4 regions of the Vreelandella lionensis genome follow, and region 3 is predicted to be linked to each of the others. Evidence: predicted binding sites of a transcription regulator. Region 3 holds the regulator's gene; each other region holds the start of a gene.
What was found. The regulator sigma-54, encoded in region 3, starts transcription at its own class of promoters, with help from an activator protein. The targets are predictions, from matches to a motif close to TGGCACNNNNNTTGCTNT.
Positions count from the first base shown of each region.

Region 1: ACIGG6_RS09805 (HAD-IIB family hydrolase) is a predicted target of sigma-54. The motif match lies at 2,428-2,445, and genes of this name have one in related genera.
Region 2: ACIGG6_RS10985 (P-II family nitrogen regulator) is a predicted target of sigma-54. The motif match lies at 2,692-2,709, and genes of this name have one in related genera.
Region 4: ACIGG6_RS10920 (amino acid ABC transporter substrate-binding protein) is a predicted target of sigma-54. The motif match lies at 1,665-1,682, and genes of this name have one in related genera.

Region 1 covers NZ_JBITWC010000013.1:45,903-51,176, reverse strand. The annotation lists gene ACIGG6_RS09810 (glycosyltransferase family protein) at 180-1,400, opposite strand; gene ACIGG6_RS09805 (HAD-IIB family hydrolase) at 1,420-2,367, opposite strand; gene ACIGG6_RS09800 (OmpA family protein) at 2,772-3,809, opposite strand; gene ACIGG6_RS09795 (hypothetical protein) at 3,974-4,651, shown strand; gene ACIGG6_RS09790 (FlgO family outer membrane protein) at 4,657-5,220, shown strand; gene ACIGG6_RS09785 (glycosyltransferase family 32 protein) at 5,270-5,274, shown strand, end outside.
Region 2 covers NZ_JBITWC010000015.1:76,162-81,435, forward strand. The annotation lists gene ACIGG6_RS10970 (ferredoxin--NADP reductase) at 1-253, shown strand, start outside; gene glnK (P-II family nitrogen regulator) at 348-686, opposite strand; gene ACIGG6_RS10980 (ammonium transporter) at 952-2,199, opposite strand; gene ACIGG6_RS10985 (P-II family nitrogen regulator) at 2,287-2,625, opposite strand; gene ACIGG6_RS10990 (accessory factor UbiK family protein) at 2,975-3,316, shown strand; gene ACIGG6_RS10995 (helix-turn-helix transcriptional regulator) at 3,562-4,509, shown strand; gene ACIGG6_RS11000 (TonB-dependent siderophore receptor) at 4,641-5,274, shown strand, end outside.
Region 3 covers NZ_JBITWC010000022.1:58,937-64,210, forward strand. The annotation lists gene ACIGG6_RS13955 (KdsC family phosphatase) at 1-60, shown strand, start outside; gene lptC (LPS export ABC transporter periplasmic protein LptC) at 60-632, shown strand; gene lptA (lipopolysaccharide transport periplasmic protein LptA) at 641-1,144, shown strand; gene lptB (LPS export ABC transporter ATP-binding protein) at 1,156-1,914, shown strand; gene ACIGG6_RS13975 (RNA polymerase factor sigma-54) at 2,020-3,435, shown strand; gene hpf (ribosome hibernation-promoting factor, HPF/YfiA family) at 3,533-3,841, shown strand; gene ptsN (PTS IIA-like nitrogen regulatory protein PtsN) at 3,846-4,313, shown strand; gene rapZ (RNase adapter RapZ) at 4,379-5,274, shown strand, end outside.
Region 4 covers NZ_JBITWC010000015.1:60,782-66,055, reverse strand. The annotation lists gene ACIGG6_RS10925 (amino acid ABC transporter permease) at 1-498, opposite strand, end outside; gene ACIGG6_RS10920 (amino acid ABC transporter substrate-binding protein) at 583-1,608, opposite strand; gene ACIGG6_RS10915 (amino acid ABC transporter substrate-binding protein) at 1,834-2,859, opposite strand; gene speE (polyamine aminopropyltransferase) at 2,948-3,808, opposite strand; gene hemE (uroporphyrinogen decarboxylase) at 3,805-4,920, opposite strand; gene ribA (GTP cyclohydrolase II) at 5,142-5,274, shown strand, end outside.

The DNA.
Region 1 (5,274 bases), on a different contig from region 3:
ATCAATTTATAATTACAGTACCTTTGTTTCTACTTTATGTTTATTAGATCGTCAGAATCCGCGCCCCCTCTAAGCAGTGGATAGAAAGGGTTTGCATTACAGACAGGTATAAAAAAACCGCTGCAGCTCACCGTGCAGCGGTTTCGAGAAACTGAGGCAACTTACGCTGATGCCTATCGTTACACCTTCCCTTGGTTATCCAACTCTACCGCCTCATGCATCCGCGCCAGTATGTCGGGTACAGCGGCCTGAACGCGGTTCCAGCTAGGAATAAATGGCCGTTCGCGGGGGTTATCCAAAAACAGGTTGCCCGCTTCCAGCAGGTTGCTGGCAAATAACTCCACCGCCTGCTCTTCACAGTGACGGTCTAAACTCAGGCCGTTCATGGTGGCGTCGTGGTCGTAGGCTTCGATCAAATCGAGTGCTAAACGATAGTACGTGGCTTTTAGCGTGCGGAAGTCTTCACTGCTAAAGCTCACGCCTTGGGTGGCCAGCTTGCGATACAGCGCTTTAGCGATATCCAGGCTCATGCGGTTAAGGCCTGCATTGGCGTCATCTTCGCTAACGGGCTGATGCTTGTGGTCGTAAGCATCGGCAATATCGACCTGACATAGCTGGCGGTGGGAGTAGTTGCGCTGCAGCTCAGAGAGTACGCCAATTTCCAGCCCCCAGTCGGCAGGAATACGGATGCCTTCCAGCACATCGCTGCGCATTGCAAACTCCCCAGAGAGCGGGTAGCGGAAGCTATCTAAGTAGTCCAAATAGGGTAGCGGCCCGCATACCGTTTTTAGTGCCCGCAGCAGCGGCGTCACCATCAATCGAGAAACGCGGCCGTTCAGTTTTCCTTCCGCGATGCGCGGGTAGTAGCCCTTACAGAAGCTGTAGTTAAAACGTGGATGAGCCACGGGGTACATGAGCCGAGCCAACAGGCTGCGGTCGTAGGTCAAGATATCGCAGTCGTGTAATCCCACCACCGACGAACGCCCAGACGCCAGCACGTAACCTGCGCAGTACCACACATTGCGCCCTTTGCCTGGCTCTAACGCTCCCAGACCGTGGCTTTCCAGCTCGGCGTCTAACTCGCGTAGGCGTGGCCCGTCGTTCCATAGAATGCGCGTATGCTGGGGCAAGCGAGAGAAAAACTCCCGGGCGTACAAGAATTGCTCACGGTCGGCGCGGTCCAGGCCAATTACAATCTCGTTGAGGTAAGGCACCTTCACTAACTCATCCACGATGGCAGAAAGCGCCGGACCCTCTAGCTCGGAAAACAGCGACGGTAGTATCAACCCCATCGGGCGACGCTTAGCAAACTGACTCAGCTCCTGCTCCAGTGCCTCTACCGGGCGGCGAGTTAGGTTATGAAAATCGGTGATAACGCCATTTTGATGAAAGTCACTCATTCGCTGATCCCCTTTTGGGTTAGGCCGTTTCTGGTTGTTGGCTGAGTACCGCCGCTAGTCGGCGGTCGTCTCGCCCCCACCAGTGGGCCACCCCCTCGGCCCAGCCCGTTGGTCCAGTTTCTTTAGTGCGATAAAGTGCTGTGTTCGTGGGTGTGACGGTTAAGTCGTGGCAGCCTTTAATCACGACGGCCTGATCGACGGCATCGAGCATGGAAATATCATTGGGGCCATCGCCTAGCCCTAATGAGAGCGGCGCACGACCCCGTAAAGCGGTAAATCGTTTAACAAGCCAGTCAACGGCACTGCCTTTATCCGAGGCCTTACCCATTACGTGCCAAAAGCGCCCGCCTTGCGTCAGCGTCAACCCATCGCCCTCAAGCGCTAAGCGAAAGTTTGCCAGCGCGGCCTCGTCGTCTTCCCAGATAAGCGGCTCGCTGCCTTCACGCTTTCGGGCAGCCTTGGCACGGGGTTCATCTAAACCGGTAAGCGCCATGACTTGGGCAATATCCAGCTCACTCATACGGGTAAAACGAACTCCCAGGCGTTTGCGCCAGACGTTAAGCCGTGCCCGGATAAAGCCCACATCTACTCCAGTGTGTTTAACCACCACGCCATCCAGGCCACTACCTGGGCGGTCTAGCCGTGCGTGACACCAGCCCGGTGGCAGGCCAATCACAGCGCCGTTTTCCGCCACAAATGGGGTAGCCGTCAGGCCTAGCGCTTCACGCAGGGAAATAAGTTCGGCACGGGTTTTACTAGTGACCGGTATAACGGGCACGCCCAGCTGTTTTAGGCGCGCTAGCCAAGGCGATGCCGGTGAGAAGTCATAGCTGTGGTGGTCTAGCAAGGAACCGTCTAGGTCAGTGACCACCAAGCGCGGTTGAAGCGCTGGGTCAGCACTACCGGGCGACAGCGCTATATCAGGCAACTCGGTCTGAGTATGTGCAGTGCGAGTCTGTTCGGTCATGGCACCACCTTATTGCAATCTTAAAAGCCGTTACGCAGGCGTCTCTTTCAGATAAGCAATAAAGCAGAATATATGCCAATGAAGTTCATCTAATATAAATCAAATACTTAAAATCAAAGAAAGGGCGCTGAAGGCTTGAGCACCAAAAAAGCGCATCAGAAAAGCACCAAATAGGTGCAAAAATGGTGAACTAATTTTTTCATTTAAGATATCGGCCTAAAAGCCTACAAAAAATTGCACAAGCGCTTGGCAAAATCTCATAAATAGCTATACTCATATTGTACTCACTGACATTCATGTACACCCCCTCACCTGATGTCAGTGGGCTGCAGTGAGCCAAGCCCTTTAATGCCCGCCACCCCCGGCGGGCTTTTTTATTGTGCTTACCCTTTGGCTAGTGCGCCCTACTCCACATGGATGACCACTTCCACCCGGCGGTTACGGGCACGCCCTTCTGCCGTGCTGTTATCTTCTAACGGCTGGGTCGCCGCTAGGCCCACTGCCCGTAAACGCTCAGAGGCCACACCCGCCTCCTCCAAGGCTTCTACAATGGCGATAGCACGGGCGCTTGAAAGCGCCCAGTTAGATGAAAACTCCGGCGTGTTAATGGTTTGGCTATCGGAGTGCCCCTCTACCCATACTTCACCATCGTAGCGCTGAATGGTTTCCAGCAGGCTACCCACCAACGATGAGCCGCCTTCGGTAAGCTCCGCCATAGCAGAAGGGAACAGCAGCCTATCTTGCACCCGCAAGCTAATACCCTCCGCCACACGGGAGACCTCTACGCCCTCTAAATTTGGCAGATACGCGGACGTTTCAACGCGCTCAGGCAGGCTTGTGTCCAGCGCTAGGGCGCTGCTGATGGCCTCATCGCTGATTTCCTGAACATTAACCGGGGGGCGATCCGTCAGCAGCACCATATAATCTGCCATGGGCGAAGCGGCCACCTCTTCTTCTACGCGCACCAAAGGAGTAGGAAGTATCGGTATCAGGCGTTCAGACAGCGTCTTAACGAACGGTAGCTCATCGGCCGGCGTTAGCTCTGCTGGCTCAGGGAGTGCTAATAGCGGCGGCACGCTAAAGGTGGAGACAGAACGGGTGGGTAAACCCGCCACACCCAGCGCGGCACTAATCGCCATCGGATTTAGCGTTCCAGGGGCAGATGCCAACATCGGGCTACGTTGTGAACGAAATTCATCCAACACATCTGGCAGCGGCACTTCCAGCGGTGGCGCAATGAGGTTATCAGGCTCAACCTGGTTATCCGCAGATGACCACTCCGGGCTTGTCACCCCAGCTGCGGCGATAATAATCACAAACAGTGCCACCAACAGCGTCATAATGTCGATGTAGCTAATCATCCAGCCGCTATTGCTCTCGTCTTCGGGGTACGCAGACAACAGCGAATCATGGCGTGGGCCGCTGCGGTGGTCTTCAAGCATGGGTGTTATCACTCATTCAAGTTTCTAACCTCGTGGCCGATCTAAGCTAAGCATGGCAAACTAGTCTATCAAATAGCTGTTTAGTAGCGATAAGGAACTATCAGGTGCGCATTCTTCCCACGTCATTCCCCATTGTCCACTTTTTACGCCCCGTTGGCCTGGGAATGGCCAGCCTGATGCTGAGTGGTTGTTTTTATGCCAACACATCACAGGCACCTATCGCCACTACTTACCCTTACACGGAACAGCAGCGCATGCAGGCGGCCCATCACTGGGATGTACTCGCACGCCATGAAGCTACCCAAATCCTACAGCGCGAACGCGTGCGTTTTCGTGATTTTTACATCACCCCCGCAGAAGAAAGCAGCGCCTCTGCCTATAGTGGCGGCGAGTTTGGTCGGGGCTTTCGTACTTTGCTCACCAGCGAGCTAGTATCACGCGGCGCGACATTGATGACCGTTCCCACAGCGAATACCGCCAACATTCATGTCGGTGTTGAAGTTGTGACGCATAGAGATCGTGGCTTTATACGCCCGCCCGTGGGCGCATTCACAGCCTTAACCGCTGGCATTGCTGTGGCCACCATTCCTTATAATCAGTGGAGCGAGCCAGCCCTGGGCCTTATCCCTGGCGCGATTGCTGCCGATATTACCAGCGGCAGCTGGACGCATACCGGCAATGAAGAAGTGATTATTACCACCCAAATTTTAGACGGCGAACGAATCCTCTACTCCTCCTCCAATATCTATTACATTAATGCAGGTGACCGCCGTCACTACGCGCCGCACCGGGTTCCCCAAGCGCCCACCACACCCACAGTTTCTATCACCGACACCTGGTAATGTTTATGTCTTTACGATCTCTGAGCGCTCCTATTCGCGTAATGATGCTGCTGTTCGCTATGCTGGTGCTAACGGGCTGCTCGACGCTAGGTAATAATGCCCAACCGGAAGAGCCTAAACCTGATCTTTCTCAGCTTGCCCATCAGGCAGCGCAGCAGATGGTGGCGAACAACCCAGACCTGACCCGCTACAGCCCCATGATTGCCGCTACCTTTGTCAGCATCGATAACCTAAGCCAATCCTCTACTTTTGGCCGTATTAGCTCGGAGATCATGGCGTCCGCTTTGGCACAGCAAGGCATGCAGGTTCGCGAAGTCAAAATGCGTGACAGCATGTTTATTGAAGAGAGCGTGGGTGAACTTATTCTCTCCCGCCAGGTTCAACGTCTTAGCGCCCAGCACAACGCCCGCTCGATTTTGATGGGAACTTATGCCCAAGGGCAGGATTACCTCTATGTGAGCGCACGGGTAGTTCGCGCTGGCGATGCCATGGTATTGGGTAGCGCAGATTTCCAGCTACCGCTCGACAATAACATGCGCAGCCTACTGGAAGGCCAAGGAGGCTGGTAACGCCCCTTCGCTTAACCGTTACGCACGGAACTGATTTAAAAGGATTCTCATGCC
Region 2 (5,274 bases), on a different contig from region 3:
GTACTACCCCACGGTGACCCGTGAAGAGTTCCACACCATGGGCCGCCTGACCGACCACATTCGCAGCGGCAAGCTTTTTGAAGACACCGGCCTACCGCCGATTGACCCGCGCCAAGACCGCGCCATGATTTGCGGCAGCCCGGCGATGCTGGACGACACCAGCGCACTACTAGACGAACTGGGCCTGAATATCTCCCCGCGTATGGGCGAGCCGGGCGACTACGTCATCGAGCGTGCGTTCGTCGAGAAGTAAGGTGCTAAGAGATCAACATTAATTAGCTGCCAAACCTAAAACACCCCGCCAATGCAGTCGCGTGGCGGGGTGTTTGTTTGTACGCCATGGGGCGTTATACCGCGTCTTTACCTGTTTCGCCGGTACGAATACGGATGACCTGCTCAAGGGGCATCACAAAGATTTTACCGTCACCGATCTTACCGGTGTTGGCGACCTGGGTAATCGCGTCGATCACCTGCTCGGCCATATCGTCGTCAACGGCCACTTCCAACTTCACCTTGGGTAGGAAATCCACCACGTACTCCGCGCCACGGTAGAGTTCCGTGTGGCCCTTCTGACGGCCAAACCCTTTCACTTCCGTTACCGTAATGCCCTGCACGCCGATATCAGAGAGCGATTCGCGTACGTCATCAAGCTTGAACGGCTTGATAATGGCTGAGATCAATTTCATTGCGACATCCTCTAGCTTGGTGGCCCACTGTTATCAAAACAGCGTTATTGAACGGTTGTCATAACCCATCAAGGTTGGCGGGGCACTCGCATAGCCAAGCCCGTTACCCAGTGGGTTAAGCATACACCGCCATGGGCAGAGAATAAAAAACCAGTACGTACCTAGCTAATAACAACCAGCGTGCAACCTACCTGTGAAGGACAAAAAGGCCTCCCACGGTGGGGAGGCCAAAAGGAGCACGCCAGCTCACATGATTAGCGCAAGCTTATTTCTTAACGCTAAACTCGGGATAGGCTTCCAGACCGCACTCAGCGATATCGACGCCTTCATACTCTTCTTCTTCGCTAACGCGGATACCCATGACCGCTTTCAGCACCAGCCATACCACTAAGCTTGCGATGAAGACCCAGCCAAAGATGCCCACGATACCGATCAACTGTGCACCGAAAGAAGCATCGCCATTATTCAGCGGTACTGCCAACACACCCCAGATACCGACCACACCGTGAACGGAGATCGCACCAACCGGATCGTCCAGCTTCAGTTTGTCCAACGTTACGATAGCCGCGACAACAATCAGGCCGCCTACTGCGCCAATAATGGCAGCACCCAGCGCTGAAGGAGAAAGCGGGTCGGCGGTAATCGCCACCAGGCCAGCCAGCGCACCGTTCAGCGCCATGGTGAGGTCCGCCTTGCGGAACCACAGCTTGGCTAGAATAAGCGCGGCGATGACACCACCAGCAGCCGCTGCGTTGGTGTTCACGAACACTTGCGCAACGTTGTTAGCTGAACCGATATCGGACATTTTCAGCTCAGAGCCACCGTTGAAGCCGAACCAGCCCATCCACAGGATGAAGGTACCCAGCGTTGCCAGCGGCATATTGGCACCGGGAATCGCGTGGATAGAGCCATCTTTACCGTACTTGCCTTTACGCGGGCCAAGTACCAGCACACCGGCAAGCGCTGCAGCCGCACCGGCCATGTGCACAATGCCGGAACCCGCGTAGTCAGAGTAGCCCACTTCAGACAACCAGCCGCCGCCCCAGGTCCAGTAGCCAGACACCGGGTAGATGAACGCAGTCATCACCACGGCAAAGGCCAGGAACGCCCACAGCTTCATACGCTCAGCAACCGCACCCGAAACAATCGACATCGCGGTAGCCACAAACACTACCTGGAAGAAGAAGTCAGAACGCATGGAGTAGTAAGGCGCATCGTCGCCACCGGCCAGCACTGCATCGGCGCTGTTTTCAGTACCGATCAAGAAGCCCAGGTTCGGCAGGAAGCCGCCTGCGCTGCTGGAGTACATGATGTAGTAGCCCACCAGTAAATACATGGTGCAGGCAATCGCAAACAGTGCGATGTTTTTAGTCAGGATTTCTGCGGTGTTTTTGGAGCGAACCAAGCCCGCTTCCAGCATGGCGAAGCCTGCGGCCATCCACATGACCAGCACGCCGCAGATCAAGAAGTAGAACGTATCGAGCGCATAGCTCAAATCAGCTAACTCATTCATGAGGTGTTCCCCGTTTGTACTAAGAAAAGGTACTTGGAAGAGATACTTGGCGACGTTAAAACGTCATCAGCAACTCAAAGTCGGCCCTTAAACGGCGTCGGCACCGCGCTCACCGGTACGAATACGGATCACATCTTCCAACGGCGTCACAAACACTTTACCGTCGCCGATTTTGCCGCTATTCGCTGCGTTACAGATGGCATCCAACACGCTCTCCAGGCGCGCATCGTCTACGGCGACTTCCACTTTCACCTTGGGCAGAAAGTCGACCACGTATTCCGCACCGCGGTAGAGTTCGGTATGCCCCTTTTGACGGCCAAAGCCTTTTACTTCGGTAACCGTAATCCCTTGAACGCCGTTGTCGGCGAGTGCTTCACGAACGTCGTCAAGCTTGAATGGCTTGATGATAGCGGTGATGAGTTTCATCCCGGATCTCCCCTGCTGGCTCGGTGGATAGCGGCATGGCCGCCCGAATTTAGTGCTTGCCCTACTAATGCTCATACCGTGCCACTCACTTTTTTATTATTTAAATTCAAAAACTTAAATTATTAACATAAGTAAGTGGCGGTAACTAAGCACCGCTACCTACTACGTGCCGGACTTGCTTTGCACCATAAAAGAACATTGAAAAAAGCTAGTCGCCCCATTTCGATGCATTTGTACACGTACGCCCACCGCGCTTAATTAACAAACGGCACATGCGAATCGTCGGCGGGTTGCGTATCCTTACTCACAAGCAGTTCACATTTATGCGTGATCGTTTAAGGAGAGAGCCATGGCGCCCCAAGACCGCATTAGCCGCTTAGCCCAGCAGATCGGCGACCGTTTGCAGAATGCGTCACAAGCCCCGGAAGATATTCAGAAAGGTGTCCAGCAGGTGGTACGCGGCGCGTTTGACCGCCTGGAGCTGGTATCGCGGGAAGACTTTGATATTTTGATGGATGTGCTGCAACGCACCCGCTCGCGGGTAGAGGCCCTAGAGCGCCAAGTGGCCAGCTTGGAAGCAGCGGTAGAGGCCTCTAGCACCACCGCCGCCACGCCTGTAGAAGCTGAAGTACCGCCCGCCCCTGTGCAACCTTCCAGCACAACTAAGCCAACCGCTGACGGCGCTGAGTAAGTACGCCGTTTTGCACGGCATGGGGCAGGTTCGGCTGCCCCACTTCTTGCCCCTACCTCTCTCCCATACTCTCTCCCGTCCTCTCCCCTGCACTTAATTCAACACCTTATGCCAGTGAACAAGAATCACTATCATTGACAACCCTAGTGATAGTGCTATCGTGCGCTTATCTGCAGCCTCCCGCGTGCCGTTAAGCACCAATACGGCGCAGGCACTACGCTCCACCCACGATAGCGACTGCCCCCATGCCTCAGCAGGAACGCTTAGCAACGCCTGAAATCACCCCCTTTTCGTTGGCCCAGCTTGGCCAGCGCTTCGGCATTCACTACCGCATTGAAGGCCCTACTTCTCCGCGCCAGCCGGTCGCCACTGGTCATGTACATGACGTTAGCCTGCGCCACGGGGTGCACTTAACGCTCTCTGATTTGCAGGTAGAGCGTGGCTATACCTCCACGTCTTACCAAAGCGTGCCATGGTTCTTGAGCGTTCTCTTGGAAGGCACCATTCATCTCCAAATGGGCAAGCAGCAGATACAGCTCTCTGCAGGGGATGGCATATGCAGCCACTTTGATGCCCGACACCCACTCACGGTGCATCAACCTGTTCAGACACGCCTTCGTACTGTGAATATTGCGGTTCTGGCCACTGCACCCTTAGGGCTTCCCGCCCCGCCTGATGCTTCATGTTTGCATTGCTGGAAGCTCCCCAAGGCCCTCTGCGAAACGCTTTGCACCATTAGTGAGCAACCGCCCACGCTCTGGCGACAAGCGCTGGTATGGCAGGGGTTAGCACTGCAGTTGATTGGGTTAGGCTTGCCCGAGCGTCTGACAGCGCTACCCGAACACAAACGCCTTTCTACCCGTGATCGTCATTGCCTCACGGCACTACACTCGCGCATTGCTCAGCATCCCGCCGAGCTTTATAGCCTCACCGCATTAGCCAAAGAAGCCGCTATGAGCCCCAGCAGCCTGCGCCAGAAGTTTCGCGCCTGCTACGGCTGCACGCTGTTCGACTATATTCGCCAAGTGCGATTACAGCAGGGGTACGAGGCACTGCAACGAGGTGAGAGCGTGCAACAAGCGGCCCATCACTGTGGGTATCGGCATGCCAGCAACTTCTCCAGCGCCTTCAAACGCCACTTTGGTTTTTCCCCTCACGAGGGGAAATCGCTCCAGCGTATAGCCCGCGCTTGAGTTCCTTTCGCGTGTACAAACATGTCAGCGCGCATAGCAGGCTTGGCACGACGCATACCTTTATTTCGCCATAAAAAGCAATAATTCTCATTGCTTAATAACACTGATTCCACTTCCTCCCAGGATCACTTATGGCCTCCACCCATCGTCTGTTTTTACTGGCCCCCTTGAGCAGTGCGCTGCTCATCGCGCTGGCAACGCCTGCTGCGGCACAGCCGAGCACTGCCTTAGCCACCGTCACTGTGACTGCCCAGCAGGCAGCCACCAAAGTGGCCACGCCCTTTATCGAAACCCCACAGAGTATTTCGACCATCACCGAAACGCAGATGTCGCAACGCGGCGTCAGTACCGTACAGCGCGCCACCGACTACACCCCCGGCGTGTACAGCAATCAAATAGGAGCTTCCAACCGTTTTGATTACCTGGTGTTAAGAGGCTTCTCCGATGGCAGCTTGAGCAACACTTTTTTAGATGGCTTGAAGGTGATGGGCGACGCCAACTCCCATAGCAGCATGCGCATCGACCCCTGGTTTTTAGACAGCATCGAAGTGGTGCGCGGCCCTGCATCCGTGCTGTATGGCCGCGCCTCCCCGGGCGGCGTGGTGGCCCTCAACAGCAAACGCCCTGAGTTTGAAGCGGGCGGCGAGCTGCGCTTTAGAGTCGGTAATAATGATCAGCGCAGCGCTGCGTTTGATCTCACTGGCCCGCTGGGGGAAGAGCAGCGCGTTGCGTTTCGCCTCACCGGCATCGCCAGCGCCGCCAATA
Region 3 (5,274 bases):
CTAACGTCTCAAGGGCACTGGGATGCCGTACTCGATACGTATCTGCACGGACAGTCATAATGCGCTTTAGGGTAAGAAAACGGGTCTGGATCACGGTAATGGTCATCGCCCTAGGCGGCGTGCTGGTTTGGCTAGACCCTCGCGGCCCCCAGGAGACTGAGATTGACTCTGAAGCTCGTGCCCAGGAACCTGGGCACGTATTAGAGAATGCCGAAATTACCCTATTTGGCGAAACAGGCACTATTCAGCAGTCTCTGGTAACCCCACGGCTGGTGCATACTCCGCAAACGGCAATGACTGACGTGCTGTCACCCCGTGCCACGCTGTTTGATAGCGAACAACGTGAGTGGCTCGCCACGGCGAACACTGGCACCCTCAATACCGAAACCCAAGCATTAACATTGGCAGGCTCCGCGCGGCTACTAGCGCCTGAAGAGGGGTGGCAGCTTGATACCGAACTATTAAACTACGACGGGACCACCCGGCATGCCTGGAGCGACACCCACGTAGTGTTGCAGCAGCCCCCTCAGCGTATGGAAGCCTCTCGAATGGATGTATGGCTGGATGACAGCCAAGTCCGTTTAACCAACAACGTGCGCGGCGTTCATCCGCCGGCCACCCGTTCCCCTTAGGAGTCGCGATGAATGCTCTAATCCGCACTGCACTTTTTGCCCTAGCCGTGCCGCTTGTCACGATTGCACTGCCTGTAGCGGCACAAAACCAAGCGCCTATTCATGTGGAGGCCGACCGGTTAGACCTTGACCAACGAGCAGGGACAGCCGTGTACACCGGTAACGTTGACATTCGCCAAGGCAATATGCAGCTACGCGGCGAGCGTGTCGAAATTCAGCGTAACGATGCTGGCGAGTTGTCTCGCGCCATCGCTACGGGCGAGCGTGCTTACTTGCGTAACCAAATTGAAGACCAAGAAACCCCTATAGAAGGCTGGGCGCGTCGGATTATTTATCACGTTTCCGAACGCCGGGTTGAGCTGATTGACCAAGCTGAGCTGACCCAGCAAGGAGATCACTTCCAAGGTGGACGTTTAGAGTACTTTATCGATCAAGAAGTAGTACAAGCACGCTCTGACGTTAGCGGCAGTGAAAATCAGCGTATTCGTATGACCCTTCAGCCCGAACAATAGGAAGTGGCCACGTGGCAGCATCAACATCCCCAGAACCCACACCAGTAAAAACGCTCTACGCCCATCATTTAGCGAAGAGCTATAAGCGCCGCCGTGTGGTTAAAGATATTAATCTGGAAATCACTCAAGGTAGCGTGGTTGGGCTACTTGGCCCTAATGGTGCAGGTAAAACCACCTCGTTTTATATGATTGTGGGGTTGGTCAAATCGGATGCGGGCAAAGTAGGCATTGACGACCTTGACCTCACTCATGCTCCTATGCATGAACGCGCCATGGCAGGGATTGGTTACCTACCCCAGGAAGCTTCCATCTTCCGCAAGCTCTCCGTGGCCGACAACATTATGGCCATTTTAGAGACACGCAAAGAGCTTGATCGAAGCGCCCGGGAAGCACAACTTGAGTTACTACTTGAAGATTTTCACATCACTCATATACGCGACAACTTAGGCATGAGTCTTTCTGGGGGCGAACGCCGCCGTGTTGAAATCGCCCGCTCTTTGGCCACCGAACCGGCCTTTATCCTGCTGGATGAACCTTTTGCCGGGGTTGACCCGATTTCCGTTGGGGAAATTAAAACTATCATTCGAGCGTTAAAGAAACGCCACATTGGTGTATTGATCACCGACCATAACGTTCGTGAAACGCTGGATATTTGTGATATTGCCTACATTGTTGGCGACGGTCACATCATTGCCAGTGGAAACGCCCAGGAAATCCTCAACAACCAGAAGGTTCGAGATGTCTATTTAGGCGCCGATTTCCGCCTTTAAACAGTGACCTGCAGAAGCATTTCTTTTAGTGGCATGCTTATTGCACTTGCACCAAGCCATAACTCGCTCTAGGGTGGAGCTTTCTGATTAACGAGTGGTTCTCAGATGGTCATGAAAGCTTCTCTCCAATTGCGTATCGGCACACAGCTGACCATGACACCTCAGCTGCAGCAGGCTATCGCCCTGCTTCAGCTATCGACGCTGGACCTTCGTCAAGAAATTCAGCAAGCGCTAGATGCCAATCCCATGCTTGAGCAAGAAGATGAGTTTGGCGAGCAGGCTGTCAGTGAGCCTCAAGAGGCTGAGTGGTCCGAGAGCATCCCCAACGAACTCTCCGTCGACAGTGACTGGTCAGATACCTATCAAGACATAGGCAGCCTGGGTGGCAGCAGTGAAGGCCCCGACTTCGAGCGCCAAGCCGCTGGACAAAGCCTACATGGCCACCTGCTATGGCAACTGGCCATGACAGACTTTAGCCCGCGAGAATACGCCATCGCGGAAAGCCTGATTGATGCGCTGGATGCCAACGGCTATCTCACCCAGCCGCTTAATGACATTCGGGAAGGATTAAAAGCCCAAGGCCATGACAGCTTAAGCCAGCGGGAAGTGGAAAATACCCTGCTGCGCTTGCAGCAATTTGAGCCCACCGGCGTCTTTGCCCGAGACCTGCGTGAATGCCTGATGCTGCAACTCGCCTCACTACCCGAGGACACCCCGCTGCTAATGCCCGCCAAACGGCTGGTTCGCCAGTTTTTGGAAGCATTAGGCAAAGACGATATGCGGCTTCTCAAGCGCCGTTTAAGCCTTGATGACGAGCAGCTTGACGATGTCATCCGTTTAATTCGCAGCCTTGACCCACGCCCTGGGAGCACCTATGGCGTTACCGACGACAGCTACATCACCCCCGACCTAGTCGTTCGGCATGACAATGAAGGCTGGCATTTAGAGCTCAATCCAGAAGCACTACCACGCTTGCGTATACAGCCCGACTACGCCAGCTTGATCAAACGCGCAGACAAAAGCCAAGACAACCAGTTCCTCAAAGAGCACCTCCAAGAAGCCCGCTGGCTGATCAAAAGCTTATCGAGTCGCAATGACACGCTGCTACGAGTTGGGCGTGAAATTATTGCACGCCAAATTGGCTTTCTGGAGCATGGCGAAGAAGCAATGAAACCGCTGATTTTAGCGGATATTGCTGAAGCGGTAGAGATGCACGAATCCACCATATCCCGTGTGACCACGCAGAAATTTATTCACACGCCGCGGGGCGTTTTCGAGCTTAAGTACTTCTTCTCAAGCCAGGTAAGCGGCCAAGACGGCGGCGACAGCCACTCCAGCACAGCCATTCGTGCCCGCATCAAAAAGCTGATTCAGGATGAACCCTCAGGAAAACCGCTCTCCGATAGCCGCTTGGTGACTCTACTTGAAGAGGGGGGCATTAGCGTTGCACGGCGTACTGTCGCAAAATACCGGGAGTCAATGGGCATTCCCTCGTCAAGTGAGCGCCGTCGTTTACGCTAGTTAAACGGTACGTATGAACAAACTCAACGCAAGGGCTTTGCAATAGCGTAAAAAGGGTTACAATCGAAGTACAGTCCGATGGATAAGGAGCACGTCAATGCAAGTAAACATCACTGGTCATCACGTTGAACTGACTGACGCCTTGCGTGACTACGTTAACGAAAAGCTGGAACGCGTTGAACGCCATTACGACAACATTACCACGGTGCAAGTGACCTTATCTGTTGAGAAGGAGCGCCAGCAAGCAGCCTGCACACTGCACGCTGCCGGTGCAGACCTTCACGCCGAAGCGCTTGATAACGACATGTATGCCGCTATTGATGCGCTAGCAGACAAAATCGATCGTCAACTCGTTAAACATAAGGAAAAAGCACAAGCTCGCGCCCAGGGCGCTGGTGTGCGTTAACTCAATGACGTTGGAAACCATCCTCCCCCCGGAGCGCGTGCTTTATGACGTTCCCGGGGGCAGCAAAAAACGGGTGCTGGAGTTTTTCAGCACCTTTATCGCCCAAAATACACCCAGCCTAGATAGCCAAGAGGTGTTTAGCCGCCTCATTGGCCGCGAGCGACTAGGCAGTACGGGGATAGGCAACGGGGTTGCCATCCCCCACGCTCGCAGTCCTCACTGTAGCGCACCCATTGCTGGCTTTTTAAAGCTTGCTGAGCCAGTAGACTTCGACGCCATTGATGGCGACCCGGTGGATCTTGTGTTTGTGCTGCTGGTACCAGAAGAGGCAGATGACACCCACCTAGCACTGCTTGGCCAAGTGGCTACTATTATGAACGACGCCCATACGCGTCAGCAGTTGCGTAAAGCCGATAGTCAGCGCGAACTCTTAGCACTTATTACCGCCAAGATTCGCGAACAAGCCGCCTAGGCTTTATGGGCGGTGGCCACTGCACGCAGCGATAATTTCCTCCTATGCAAGCCAAGAGAGACGCTATGCAACTGGTGATCATTAGCGGCCGTTCAGGGTCCGGTAAATCTATCGCCTTACAAGCGCTAGAGGATCTTGGCTACTACGCTATCGACAATTTACCCGCCATGCTGCTGGGCTCATTAGTTGATGAACTACGTGAGCAAGGCGAGCGCACTCACTTAGCAGTGAGCATTGACGCGCGCAACCTTCCTACGGCGCTTGAACGCCTCCCAGCTTTACTGGAAGAACTACGCCAGCGAGAAATTCGTTTTCAGGTCATCTATCTGACCACGGATGCGCGCATTCTTTTGGAGCGTTACTCAGCCACCCGCCGTCGCCATCCCCTTACCCGGGATAGCGAAATGACGTTGGAAGAGGCCATCAATAAAGAAGAAGAGACGCTGCTTGAAATTCGCGATCTCGCTGACTTGTTGATCGATACGTCGCGCTTATCCGTGCATGATCTGAGACGCCGCATTACTGATCAAGTCGCCCACCAGCGAAAAGATCAGCTAACGCTGACGTTTGAGTCGTTTGGCTACAAACGCGGCGTACCCATGGATGCCGACTTAGTCTTCGATGTTCGCTGCCTGCCCAACCCTTATTGGGACCCTACTCTGCGCCAATTTACAGGGCGTGATGCCAATATAGTGGCGTTTTTAAGTAGCTACCCAATGGTCGAGGCAATGACCAATGATATTCAGGAGTGGTTGGAAAAGTGGCTTCCGGCTTACCAAAATAGCCAGCGAAGTTATATGACCGTGGCTATTGGCTGCACCGGCGGGCAACACCGCTCTGTTTATATGGTCGAACAGCTTGCTAAAAAGCTGGTTAAACAGACCGGAGAAGTACAGTTGAGACACCGTGAGCTGGGGTTACAATACACGCTGAGCGAAGAGCCAGCGGTGCCATGCGTTAC
Region 4 (5,274 bases), on a different contig from region 3:
CGCTTCCCCAAAGGCAAGGCTGTCCCTGGCGCTTGGCAGGGTGCGCAGCACGGCAAAATACCAAAAGAAAATCTGCAGCAGAAGCGGAATATTCCGGAACGTTTCGATATACGCCGCGGCCAGCTTGGCGATCAGCCAGTTGGGCGATAGGCGAGCGATACCGACAATAAAACCAATGATGGTGGCGGCGATCACGCCTAACCCGCCCACCAGTAGCGTATTCAGTAGGCCAACGAAAAAGGTGCGGCCATAGGTGCTTTGGGAAGAGTAGTCGATCAGACTCTGTACGATCCCAAAACCGGCGGTATTACTCAGGAAACCAAAGCCTGTGGTGATACCCCGAGAGGAGAGGTTGTCTTGCACGTTGCCGACGATATAGAACAGAAAGGCGATGACAGCGGCAATCAGCAGACATTGGAAGATGAGCGCACGTTTGGCGCGGTCTCGCCAAAACGGTGGCTTTTGGCCAACGGGGCGAGCGTTAGGTCTTACGGACATGGGTGGCGTCTCCGCGATACGGAAGGTCAATCAAATGGCCCGCCATGACCAAAAAGGGTGGCGGGCCGGGGTCAAGCGAGACGCTTAGCGAATCGGCGGTGCGTACTGGAAGCCGCCTTGGTTCCACAGGGCGTTAACACCGCGCTCAATTTCCAGCGGTGAACCCATACCTACGTTGCGCTCGAAGCTTTCACCGTAGTTACCCACTTGGCTCAGGATGTTGTAAGCCCAGTCGGATTCAAGTCCCATGCCTTCACCGTAGTTACCGTCCTGGCCGAGCAGGCGAGCCACGTCCGGGTTCTCAGAGCTGAGCATCTCTTCAGCGTTCTCGCTGGTGACGCCGTACTCTTCACCGTTGATCATGGCGAACAGCGACCACTTCACGATGTTAAACCACAGGTCGTCGCCTTGGCGTACTACCGGGCCCAGCGGCTCTTTCGAAATAACGTCGGGCAGAATCATTGCAGAAGCGGGGTCGTCCAGTTGGATGCGCAGAGCGGCCAACTGAGAGGTGTCAGAGGTTAGTACGTCACAGCGGCCAGCCTGGAAGCCGCCTACCGTTTGCTCAGAAGTATCGAAAACGATGGGGTCAAACTCCATGCCGTTGGCACGGAAGTAGTCCGCCAGGTTCAGCTCAGTAGTGGTACCGGACTGGATACAAATAGCCGCGCCATCCAGCTCCGAAGCACTGGAGATACCCAGGTCACGAGACACCAAGAAGCCTTGGCCGTCGTAGAAGGTCACCCCGGTGAAGTTTAGGCCTAGCGTGGTGTCACGGGTGGTCGTCCAGGTGGTGTTACGAGAAAGGACATCCACTTCGCCGGACTGAAGGGCAGTGAAGCGCTCAACGGCGTTCAAGGAGATGTAGTTGACGGCGTCTGCGTCGCCCAGTACTGCTGCGGCTACGGCGCGACATACGTCAACGTCCAGGCCCTGCCAGTTACCGTTATCGTCTGGGGCGGAAAAACCTGGTAAGCCGTCGCTGACGCCACACTGTACGGCACCGCGCTCGCGGGTATCTTCTAATGTATCGGCTTGCGCGGTGGCAACACCGGCGAGGGTAATAGCACCAGCGGAGGCCAGCAGTACCAGGTGTTTCTTATTAATCATGTTTGTTCCCCTTCCTCGATTTAATGTCATTATGCATGGTGATGCATCATTAAAAGCTAGCAAGGAAGGTGCCAAGAAAGATATGCCGTCAAATTCAGCGCTTTTCAACGTAAAATCAGCGAATTTGACGAAGGTAGTGGTGCAAAAAAATAGGCCAGCAGCTACGCCATGCGCTTTTTTGGTGCGCAGCCGCTGGCGGAGGTCGGTGGCTAGTCGCCTAGCGTGTTAGCGAATAGGTGGCGCGTACTGAATGCCGCCATCTTTCCACAGAGCGTTCAGACCGCGCGCAATGTTGAAATCAGAGTCCGCGCCCACGTTGCGGTCATAAATGTCCGCATAGTTACCCACCTGTTTGACGATTTGGTAAGCCCAGTCTGACGAAAGGCCCATGGCTTCACCAAAATCGCCATCTTGCCCAAGTAGGCGCATCACATCGGGGTTTTCTGAGCTTAGCTGCTCATCCACGTTGGCTTGGCTGACGCCCAGCTCTTCGGCATTCAGCATGGCAAACAGCGACCACTTCACGATGTTGAACCACTGGTCATCGCCTTGGCGCACTGCTGGGCCAAGCGGCTCTTTGGAGATGATCTCCGGTAGTACCACGGCCATATTGGGGTCGGCCAGTTGAATGCGCTGGGCGTAGAGCTGCGAGGCATCCGAGCTCAATACATCGCAGCGGCCTGCTTCGAAGCCCGCAATCGACTGTTCAGGTGAATCAAACACCACCGCATCATAGGTCATGTTGTTAATGCGGAAGTAGTCGGAAAGGTTGAGTTCGCTGGTGGTGCCTGACTGGGTGCAAACAGCCGCCCCATCCAGTTCTTTTGCGCTCTGTACGCCGAGGTCGCTGGCCACCATAAACGCCTGGCCGTCGTAGTAGCTGACGCCAGTGAAGTTCATCCCTAGCGTGGTGTCGCGGCTAGAGGTCCAGGTGGTGGTGCGGGAGAGTACGTCCACCTCGCCCGACTGTAGTGCGGCAAAGCGTTCCACCGAGTCTAACGGCACGAAATTGACCTTGCTAGCATCGCCCAGCGCAGCGGCGGCAATAGCGCGACACACGTCGGTGTCCAGGCCGCGGTATTGGTCGTTATCGTCCAGCGATGAGAAGCCGGGCTGGGCCGCGTTAACGCCGCAGCGCACGCTGTCACGCTCTTGTACGGTCTCTAGGGTATCGGCCATGGCCGTGGCAGGTAGCCAGAGAGCGGGTGCTAACAGAGTGATTCCCAATCCTAACCAACGCGTTGTAGTCATTTATTATTCCTTAACGTCGAGCGCAGCAACTCCTGCGCATAAAAAAGGCCGGGCAGAGCCCGGCCTGATACATAGCGGAACCGCGAAGTTATGCGAACGCTTTACGCATAAAGGGCGGCAGCGCCAGGGCACCACGGTGGGCATCTACTGTGTAGTACTGTAGCGGCATTTCGTGGCTGGCGGCAGCCTCTTCACGGAAGCTTTTAACGTTGGTGCTTTTGCCTGCCAGCGTCACGCTCCACCAGCCGGAAGGGTACACCGGCTGGGGGAAGGGCAGGGTGGCTACGCTATCAAAGCCTGCTTCGCGCATGTCGTTACGCAGCTCGCGGATGATTGAGCCGCTGTGATACAGCGGTGACTCACTCTGCTGCACCATGACGCCGCCGCTTTTCAGAATGCGGTGGCAGCGCTTCAAAAAGTCGGTTTTGAACAGGCCTTCGGCAGGGCCTACCGGGTCAGTGGAGTCGATGATCAGCACGTCGATGCTCTCGTCGGCAGCGTCGTCGACCCATTTCACGCCGTCGGCAAACAGCAGCTCGGCGCGGGGGTCGCCGTTGGCTTCCACCAGCGACGGGAAAAAGCGCTCGGAGGCTTTGGTGACTTCTTCATCAATGTCGATCTGAGTGACTTTTTCAACGCCCGGATGGCGCAGCACTTCTTTCAGCGTGCCGCAGTCGCCGCCGCCAATAATCACCACCCGCTTGGGGTCTTGATGGGTGAACAGCGCCGGGTGAGCAATCATCTCGTGGTAGAGGAAGTTGTCGCGATCGGTCAGCATCACGCAGCCATCCAGCACCATCAGGTTGCCGTAGGTTTCGGTGGCGTACACTTCCAGGTGCTGGTAAGGGCTTTGCACATCCAGCAGTTTTTCGGTGATTTTCAGCGAGAAAGCGCTGCCGTGGCTATCAAAGACTTCGGTAAACCACTGGTCGTCGCGTAAGTCGCTCATTGCTTGGCTCCTGGGCACTGGTCGTTCGTTTGGGTCGGAATGCCCTGATGGTACTGCGGGCTTAAGTCGTGCAGCGCCTCCATAAAGGCGGTGACGTGATCGGGATTGGTGAACTGGCTGATGCCGTGGCCCAAGTTGAACACGTGGCCCGGGCCGTGGCCGTAACTCTCCAGCACGCGGGCCACTTCGGCGCGAATGGCAGAGGGGCGAGCAAACAGCACGTTGGGGTCTAAATTACCCTGCAGGGCAACTTTATGGCCCACACGGGCGCGGGCGTCGGAAAGCTCGGTCGACCAATCGATACCCAGCGCGTCGGCACCGGCGCAAGCAATGTGTTCAAGCCACTGGCCGCCGTTTTTGGTGAACAGAATCACCGGCACGCGGCGGCCGTCGTGTTCGCGGATCAGCCCGGAAACGATCTGCTCCATATAGCGCAGCGAGAACTCTAGGTAAGCAGGCGTGGAGAGCGCGCCGCCCCAGGTATCGAAAATCTGTACCGCCTGAGCACCGGCACGAATCTGCGCGTTCAGGTAGTCAGTGACCGACTGCGCGAGGGTATCCAGCAGCTGGTGCATGGTGTCCGGCGTGTCGTACAGCATGGTTTTTAGGTGACGGAAATCCTTGCTGGAACCGCCTTCGACCATGTACGTCGCCAGCGTCCAGGGGCTGCCGGAGAAACCGATCAGCGGCATGCGGCCGTTCAGCTCGCGGCGAATCGTGGATACCGCCCGCATCACGTAGTCCAGGTCGCGCTCGGCGTTTGGCACCGTCAGCGCCGCTACTTCTTCCGGCGTGCGGACGGTTTTTCTGAATTTGGGGCCTTCACCGGTTTCGAAGTAGAGGCCCAGCCCCATGGCATCGGGGATGGTCAAAATATCCGAAAACAGAATTGCGGCGTCGAGCGGGTAGCGCTCTAGCGGCTGCAGGGTCACTTCACAAGCCAGGTCATGATTGCGGCACAGGTCCATAAAGCTGCCTGCGTCGGCGCGGCTGGCGCGGTACTCCGGCAGGTAGCGGCCGGCTTGGCGCATCATCCACACCGGAGTGCGGTCAACGGGCTGGCGAGCCAGCGCGCGAAGAAAACGGTCGTTTTGCAAAGGTGTGGTGGTCATAAACACTTGCTCTTGAGAAATTTGCCCGCATTGTAAGGGAGTCATCGTACCTGAAGATAGGAATTGTACGTGAAGATAGCCGGGGGTGGCGGCGCAAACCGTGGCAAAAATCGTCGCACCCCGCTAAGACCGTGAGGCCTGCGCGGCTTCCTGGTAAACTGTTCGTCCACTTCGCCAACACTGGTGTGGTTAACTGGTTTGGTTAATCAGCGAGGAAACCTGTGACCATTCGCTTCATTGCTGCCTCTCGGCTGCCCACTCCCTGGGCCACATTCACCATGCATGGCTTCGAAGACGACGCCACGGGTAAAGACCATATCGCCCTAACGTTGGGCGATGTGAGCGGCGGCGAGC